Regions from separate parts of the Mesorhizobium sp. WSM4842 genome, predicted to be linked through region 2. Evidence: predicted binding sites of a transcription regulator. Region 2 holds the regulator's gene; the other holds the start of a gene.
What was found. Region 2 encodes PhoB, which activates phosphate uptake and scavenging genes when phosphate is short. Its sites were predicted from a motif close to TGTCATNNANCTGTCAT; they were not measured.
Positions count from the first base shown of each region.

Region 1: a site for PhoB is predicted at 2,835-2,851, ahead of phnF (phosphonate metabolism transcriptional regulator PhnF). Genes of this name have one in related genera too.

Region 1 is NZ_CM148372.1:1,943,685-1,948,099, reverse strand. It holds gene AC0NIE_RS09345 (ABC transporter permease) at 1-678, shown strand, start outside; gene AC0NIE_RS09340 (zinc-binding alcohol dehydrogenase family protein) at 747-1,763, shown strand; gene phnF (phosphonate metabolism transcriptional regulator PhnF) at 2,057-2,809, opposite strand; gene phnG (phosphonate C-P lyase system protein PhnG) at 2,932-3,396, shown strand; gene phnH (phosphonate C-P lyase system protein PhnH) at 3,396-4,007, shown strand; gene AC0NIE_RS09320 (carbon-phosphorus lyase complex subunit) at 4,009-4,415, shown strand, end outside.
Region 2 is NZ_CM148372.1:1,590,196-1,594,610, forward strand. It holds gene pstA (phosphate ABC transporter permease PstA) at 1-186, shown strand, start outside; gene pstB (phosphate ABC transporter ATP-binding protein PstB) at 199-1,014, shown strand; gene phoU (phosphate signaling complex protein PhoU) at 1,053-1,760, shown strand; gene phoB (phosphate regulon transcriptional regulator PhoB) at 1,777-2,466, shown strand; gene AC0NIE_RS07620 (ROK family protein) at 2,663-3,910, opposite strand; gene xylF (D-xylose ABC transporter substrate-binding protein) at 4,178-4,415, shown strand, end outside.

The DNA of each region.
Region 1 (4,415 bases), 350 kb from region 2:
CCGATTTTCCTCGCCATCCTGATCACCTTGCTGGTCGGCGTCGCCATCGGCCTGTTCCACGGTTTCGGCATCGTCAAGATGGGCCTGCCGCCCTTCATCATCACGCTGGCGACATTGACCTCGCTGCGCGGCATCGGCCTCTTGATGACCAACGGCAACTCGATCTCGATCAACAACGACGCCTTCCAGCTGTTTTCGCGCAGCTCGTTTCTCGGCGTCCCCAATCTGTTCTGGATGGTGATCCTGGTCGGCATCCCCGCCTACATCTTCCTGCATCACAGCCGCTGGGGCCGGTATCTGTTCTCGGTCGGCTCCAACGCCGAGGCATCGCGGCTTTCCGGCGTCAACGTTCAGCGTACCATCTACATGGCCTATACGCTGTCTGGCCTGTGCGCGGCTTTTGTCGGCGTGCTGCTTGCCTCGCGCATCGGCATCGGCAATCCGACACAGGCCGAGGGCTGGGAATTGCAGGCGATCGCCTCGTCGGTGATCGGCGGCACCTCGTTGTTCGGCGCCGTCGGCTCGGTGCACGGACCGCTGCTCGGCGCCTTCATCCTCGCCACCATCAACAACGGCGCCAATCTCTTGAACGTCAATGCCTTCTGGCAGCGCATCATTACCGGCGTGCTGATCATCGTCATCGTCTATTTCGACGGCCTGCGCCGCCGCGGCAAGTAGACCATATTAACAAACCGCTGGCCGGCGCTAACGGGGCCGGCGGTGCCATGAACCGACTGGATAAAAGCATGAAAGCCGTCGTCTGCCGTTCGCCCGGCGATCTTGTTGTGGAAGACCGCCCGGCGCCGAGCACACCACCGCCGGGCTGGGCGCTGGTCGCGGTCAGTCATGTCGGCATCTGCGGCACCGATTATCACATCTTCGAGGGCAAGCATCCGTTCCTCGCCTATCCCCGCATCATGGGTCACGAGGTCTCCGGCACCGTGATCGAAATTGGCGAGGACGTCGATCTGGCCGTCGGCGAACTGGTGATCATCAACCCCTATCTCGCTTGCGGCAAATGCATCGCCTGCCGCCAAGGCAAGCCGAATTGCTGCGTCAGGATCGAAGTGCTCGGGGTCCATCGCGACGGCGCCATGTGCGAACGGATCCTGGTGCCGGCGCAAAATCTTTATCCGGCAAACGGCCTGTCGCTGGCCGATGCCGCCGCCGTCGAATTCCTGGCGATTGGGGCGCACGCCGTGCGGCGCTCGCTGGCTGATCCCGGCGCGCGCACGCTGGTCATCGGCGCCGGGCCGATCGGCCTCGGCACGGCGCTGTTTGCCCGTATCGCCGGTCTCGACGTGACGCTGCTCGACATGAGCGCGGAAAGGCTGGGCTTCGCCGCAAGCGAACTCGGCTTCGCCACCCTCGACGGTTCGCGGCAGTCTGCGACCGACCTGGTGCGCGAGGCGACCGGCGGCGAAGGTTTTGACGTGATTTTCGATGCCACCGGCAACACCCAGTCCGTCCAGTCGGCCTTCGCCCATGTCGCGCATGGCGGGACGCTGGTCCTGGTCAGCGTCGTCAAGGACGACATCGTCTTTTCCGATCCTGAATTCCACAAGCGCGAGATGACGCTGATCGGCAGCCGCAACGCGCTGCGCGCCGACTTCGATCATGTCGCCGCTTCGATCCGCGACGGCGCGGTGCCGCTGGCAAAGCTCGTCACCCATCGCACGACGCTTGGCGACACACCGCGCGACCTCGCCCGCTGGGCGCACGAGAAATCCGGCCTGATCAAGGCTGTCATCCAAGTCGGATGAGATGTCGGTCTGGCACGAAAAATTCGGCGGGCGATATTGCAGGATTGGCAGAGCGCATGCCTTGGCGATTAGCCGAAACATCCATCACTTCGTCATCCTATGGCGGAGCAAAGGAGCGAAGCGACGCGGCGAAGACCATAGGATCCATGCCGTTACATACGAGCGTTGCAGCAGTACAGAACGACCTCTGTCTTGCGCCGTCTTTACTCTTCGCGCGAGGTCACGGCATGGATCCTTGGGTCTTCGCGACGGAGCTGCGCTCCTGCTTCGCCCAAGGATGACGACGTTGAAGGCTAATCGTTCACCGACAGCCTCAGCTCCACGCGCTCCGCTGAAAAGCGCGACTCCGCAAACTGGATCGGCTCGCCGTCCGGCGTAACGTTGACCGCGACCGTGACCAGCACGATGGCGCCGGGCTGCAGATCGAGATCGGCAAGGTCGGCGGCGTCCGCGTGGCGGGCCGACAGCACCGTCGATTGCCTGAGATAGTCGCCGATGCCGAAACGCCGCAATGAGGCCGTCACCGATCCGGTTTCGGCCATGGCGGCATCGATGCCGGCGAAGCGAGCCGCATCAAACCAGCCGGTGGCACGCGAGACCGGTTGCCCATCGGCTTCGCCGCGTGTCTCGAGGCGTATGACAGTCGAACCCTTGGTAACCCCCAGCCCTTCGGCGACGCGCCGGCTGGCCGGCTCGACCGCCGATTCGAGTAGCACGCTGCGACGCTCCGACGCCTGCCCTTGCAAGCCCTCCGAAAACCGGGTGCGGGCGCCGATCCGATAGGACAGGCGCTTGCGCGACAGCACGAAGGTGCCGCGCCCCTGTTCGGCCCTGAGCACGCCATCCTGCACCAGTGCGGCGATGGCGCTGCGCACCGTATGGCGGTTGACGCCATAGCGCTCGGCCAGTGCAACTTCCGGTGGCAACGCAGCATTCTCGGCGAAGTCGCCGACGGCGATCGAATGCAGGATCTGCTCGGCGATCTGCCGCCACAGCGAGACGCCGCTGCGCCGCTCCAAGCTGCTGGCGATCTGCTGACCGATCATCTCTTTGCCCCGAGCTTTTTCGCCGTGTCATCCATCCGTCATGGACAGGCTTTAGAGAATAGGTATAATTTGTATAATTGTCTACATCATTATACAAATTGGAACGAGAAGGAACGGCGGCCATGCGAGAACAGGAAGCGCGCGATCAGCAGCTTGAGCGCAAGGCCGTCATGGCGACGCTGGCGCAATCGACCGGCGACGATATCGTCCGCCTCTGGAACCAAGCCGGCCTGCCTTCGCAAGCAGAACTCCTGCGCGGCCCCGAAACCGGCCTGGTCACCGTGCGTGGCCGCATCGGCGGCGGCGGCGCGCCGTTCAACGTCGGCGAGGCGACGGTCACCCGCGCCACCGTCCGGCTCGCATCCGGACAGGTCGGCCACTGCTACGCGCTCGGCCGTGACAAGCAGAAAGCAAAACTGGCGGCGATCGCCGACGCGCTCTGGCAGGATCCCGCCCGCCGCAACGAGGTCGAGACCAAACTCATTGCGCCTCTGCAGGCCGCGCTGGCCAGCGCACGTGAACGGCGGCGCGCCGAGACGGCGGCAACCAAGGTCGATTTCTTCACCATGGTACGCGGAGAAGACTGATGGAAATCGCAACCCAAGCGATCGAGGGCGGCTTTGCCGATCCGGTGTTCGACGCCCAGACGGTGTTCCGCGCCGTGATGGACGCAATGGCGCGGCCGGGCATCCTGCAACCCCTGCCGGTCTTTGCCAGCCCGCCCGCGCCGCTGTCGGCCACCGCGGGCGCCATCGCGCTGGCGCTGTGCGACAACGACACGCCGCTCTGGCTCGATCTCGTTTTGCAGGCCCCGGCAGCGGTGAAATCCTGGCTTGGTTTCCACACCGGCGCACCACTAGCCAACACGCCAGCCGATGCGCATTTCGCGCTGATCGCCACGCCGGCCGAGATGATGGCGCTCGACGGCTTTTCACAAGGCACCCAGGACTATCCCGACCGCTCGACGACGCTGATCCTGCAGGTGAGCGATCTCGTCTCGGGCGCCCCTCTGCTACTCGAAGGTCCTGGCATCGAAACAACCGCGACAATCGCGCCGGCGCAGATGCCGCGCCACTTCGTCGAACAATGGAAGCAGAACAATCAGCGTTTTCCCCGTGGTGTCGACATCATCCTCGCCACCCCGGAAGGCGTTGCCTGCCTGCCGCGCACGACGCGCATCAAGACGATGGAGGCGTGATATGTATGTCGCAGTAAAAGGCGGCGAAGCGGCCATTGCCAACGCCCACGCCCTGCTCGCCGACCGCCGCCGCGGCGACCGTTCGGTGCCGGCGCTTCGCCTCGACCAGATCGTCGAGCAGCTGGCGCTCGGCGTCGACCGGGTGATGAGCGAAGGTTCGCTCTATGATAGGGAATTGGCGGCGCTCGCCATCGTTCAGGCGCGCGGCGACATGATCGAGGCGATCTTCCTGGTTCGCGCCTATCGCACCACGCTGCCACGCTTCGGCTATACCAGGGCGATCGACACCGGCGCGATGCTGGTCGAGCGGCGCGTGTCGGCGACCTACAAGGACCTGCCCGGCGGCCAGCTGCTCGGCCCGACCTTCGACTACACCCACCGGCTGCTCGATCCCGAACTTGCGGCCGG
Region 2 (4,415 bases):
GACATTCCCGGCGGCTTCACCGATCCCGCGACGATCCTGCCGGTGCAGATATTCATGTGGGCGGATTTCCCGGAAGCCGGGTTCCAGCAGAAGACTTCGGCGGCGATTTTGATTTTGCTGCTTTTTTTGGTCATCATGAATGCCATCGCGGTGATACTGCGCAGGCGCTTCGAGCGGCGCTGGTAAGGAGTAGAGGATATGAACATCATGACGGAAGCCGGCGTCGAACAGAAACTGAGCAGCGGAACCATCGCCCCTTCGATCAAGATGAAGGGCGACAAGGTCTCTGTTCATTACGGCGAGAAGCGAGCTCTGTTCGACGTGGATCTCGATGTCCGCGAGAACCAGGTGACGGCGTTGATCGGCCCATCGGGCTGTGGCAAGTCGACCTTCCTGCGGTGCCTGAACCGAATGAACGACACCATCGATATCGCGCGGGTGAGCGGCAAGATCACGCTCGACGGCGAGGATGTCTACGACCCGAAGATCGATGTCGTCGAGCTGCGAGCCCGCGTCGGCATGGTATTCCAGAAGCCGAACCCGTTTCCGAAGTCGATCTATGAAAACGTCGCCTACGGTCCGCGCATTCACGGCCTGGCCAGGAGCAAGGCCGAGTTGGACGGCATCGTTGAATCGAGCCTGAAGAAGGCCGGCCTGTTCAACGAGGTCAAGGATCGCCTGCTCGAGTCGGGTACCGGTCTCTCCGGCGGACAGCAGCAGCGCCTGTGCATCGCGCGCGCCATCGCCGTATCGCCGGAAGTGATCCTGATGGACGAGCCCTGTTCGGCGCTCGATCCGATCGCCACCGCCCGCGTCGAGGAACTGATTGACGAACTGCGCCAGAACTACACGATCGTCATCGTCACCCATTCGATGCAGCAGGCAGCGCGCGTGTCGCAACGCACGGCGATGTTCCATCTCGGCTATCTGGTCGAGGAGGGCGCGACCGACAAGATGTTCACCAACCCCGACGACAAGCGCACCCAGGACTACATCACCGGCCGGTTCGGCTGAGCGGTCCGGCGGCGAATTTCGAACACGAGGACAGTATCATGGGTGAACACACCGTCGCATCTTTCGACGAGGAACTGGAGCACATCGACAGGCTGATCCGCGATATGGACGAGCTCGCCGCCGCGATGGTCGCAGCCTCGATCCGCGCGTTGCTTGCATCAGACAATGCGATGGCGCAGCGCGTCGTCTCGGACGACGCCATCATGGATGCGCGGCAGCGCGAACTCGACGATAGTGCGATCACGCTGATCGCCAAGCGGCAGCCGATGGCGCAAGATCTGCGCGCCGTGGTTGGCGCAATCCGCATGGCCGGCGATCTCGAGCGCATCGGCGACCTGGCCAAGAACATAGCCAAGCGGGTCAGCGCAGTCGGGCAGAGCGCCACGCCGCGTAATCTCTCGCACGGTATCGACGCGATGGCGGATCTCGTTCTTGTGCAGCTCCGCGGCGTGGTCGAGCACTATGTGTCGCGCAATGCCGGCGCGTTGAAAGAACTGCGCGCCGACGACCAGAAGATCGACGTGAAATACACGGCGGTTTTTCGCGAACTCCTGACCTACATGATGGAGGATCCGCGCAACATCACCGCCTGCACGCATCTTCTGTTCTGCGCCAAGAATCTCGAGCGTATCGGCGATCACGTCACCAACATCGCCGAAAACGCCTACTATGTCGTGACCGGGCAGCAATTGCCGGCGGATCGCCCGAAGCTCGACGAAACGACGATGTCGGCGCCGGCGACATGACGGGGGTGACCGGTCGATGATCGCGCCACGCATCATGGTGGTGGAGGACGAAGAGCCGCTGGGCGTCCTCCTCCGCTACAATCTGGAATCCGAAGGCTATCAGGTCGAGGTGGTGACGCGCGGCGACGAGGCCGAAATCCGGCTGCAGGAAAACGTGCCCGATCTTCTGGTGCTCGACTGGATGGTGCCGGCGGTTTCCGGCATCGAGCTTTGCCGACGCCTTCGGATGCGCCCCGAAACCGAGCGGCTGCCGATCATCATGCTGACCGCACGCGGCGAGGAGAGCGACCGGGTGCGCGGCCTCTCGACAGGGGCCGACGACTACCTGGTCAAGCCGTTCTCGACACCGGAATTCATGGCCAGGATCAAGGCGCTGCTGCGCCGCGCCAAGCCCGAAGTGCTGTCCAGCGTGCTGAAGGTCGGCGACATCATGCTCGATCGCGAATCGCACAGGGTCTATCGCAAGAAGAGCGAGATCCGGCTCGGGCCGACCGAATTCCGGCTGCTCGAATTCATGATGCGGCACCCAGGTCGGGTCTTCTCGCGCAGCCAGTTGCTCGATAATGTCTGGGGCGAGACGATCTACATCGACGAGCGCACGGTGGACGTCCATGTCGGCCGGTTGCGCAAGGCGGTCAACAATGGTCGCATGCCCGATGTCATCCGCACCATCCGCGGTGCGGGCTATGCGATCAGGGAAGACTAGCTGATATTCAGGTGATGCCGGCCTGCGACCGGCGATTTCCTGCGCTTCCGGTACGTACCCAAAAGTACGCTCCGTTCCGGTTCTCGGAACTCGCCCAGTCTGGTCGCTTCGCGCCCGTCTTCGACTCCGGCGCGGCCTGACCTGAATCTCAACACAACCCCAAGTCGCATTCCGCCTTTGTTCCTTGCCTTCGGACTCACGCCACGTCCTTCCTGATCGTGCCGGACTTCCCTTGCGCGCCCGGCGCGAAAATCTCCTGGTCGACGAAGCTCAGCGCTCGCAAGGCGCAGCCTTCGCGGATCAGCGGCAGCTCGTTCGTCTCGGTGTCGAAGGAAATCGAACCCGAATGCTGGCCGCCGGCGGTCTGGGCGATGGCCTCGCGCAGGGCCGGCTCGATCAGGTCGAAGGCGGCAGCGCTGGCGCCGACCATGGCGACCGGCGCCGGATCGATCAGCGCGAACAGGCTGCCAAGCCCGAAGCCGAGCGCTTCGCCGGCCTTGCGGTAGGCTTCGCGCTCCGGTCCGTCCGTCTGGCGCGCCCGGGCCGCCAGTGCCCGCATCTCGGCGTCGCTGACATCGGCGACCGGCTCTGCGTTCTCGCTCAATTGCCTTGCGTTGCGCCAGATGGCGTAGTTGCCGGCATAGGCCTCGACGCAGCCGCGCCGCCCGCAGCGGCAAAGCGCGCCGCCCGGCCGATGAATCATGTGGCCGAATTCGCCGCCCGAGGAATGGGTGCCGGTGAACAGTTCGCCCTTCAGCACCAGCCCCATACCGATGCCGTGCGAGAGCAGGATGGCGATGAAATCGTCGCGGTAGCGATCCGGGTCACGCCAGCGCAGCGCCACGGCCATCATGTTGCAGTCGTTCTCCATGATGGCCGGGATGCCGAACTCGCGTTCCAGAATGTCGGCGAAGGCGATGTTCGTCTGCGGCGTGATCGGCGACCACAACATGGCGCGCGCATGCGAATCGGTGATGCCCTGGATCGCCAGCGCGATGCGGGCGACGCTTTGGACGTCGAGGTTGGGGTCTTCGATCCGGCGCCGCACGATGGCGACACATTCGTCGATCAGCTCGTCGCGCGACATGGTCAGCGTGTCCAGCCGGCGCTGTTCCTCGGCGACCACCTGTCCGGCATAATCGATGACAGCGACCGACAGGAAATTCAGCGACAACACGACCGCCAATACCGCAGCGGCTTCCGGATTGAGGCTGAGGCCGACCTGCGGTCGGCCGCGTTTCATCGAAACGGTCTCGCTCGCCTTGCTCTCGGTCAGGATGCCTTGCTGGATCAGGTCGGAAGAGATCGCCGATATGGTCGAATGGCTGAGGCCGGTGGTTGCGGCGATCTCGGTCCGCGACGGCTGGCCGGCCCGGCGTACCGCAGAAATCACCATCGCCCGGTTGCGCCGGCGCAAATCGTCATGACGGATTCCAACCGACATTCTTTTGCTTCCTCCCTATTGCCGCGGCCGCTCATGAACCGGAAGCCGTCGGTAATGTCCGACAAATACTGGCAGAAGCAGAAGGGCCTGTCATTGTTTATTCCGAGCCTCGAAAAAAAGCCGGCAGGCCAACAAAATCCATCAGAATTGGTGTTGACAGTGCTTCGGCGTTGGACCAGTATTTTTTCGAGGCTCGAAAAAATAGGAGCCTTTGTGCCGGCCTTCGGGCCAGTTGGTCGCGCCGTACGCGGCGCAGGGAGGAAAATCATGAAGAGATTCACAGCCGCCATTCTGGCGGGGGTCGCCATGTCGCTGACGCTCGCGTCGGTCGCACAGGCCAAGGACAAGGTCATTGGCGTTTCGTGGTCGAACTTCCAGGAAGAGCGTTGGAAGACCGACGAAGCCGCCATGAAGTCGGCGATCGAGGCCGCCGGCGACAAGTATATTTCCGCCGATGCACAGTCCAATCCCGGCAAGCAGCTGACCGATGTCGAGAGCCTGATCT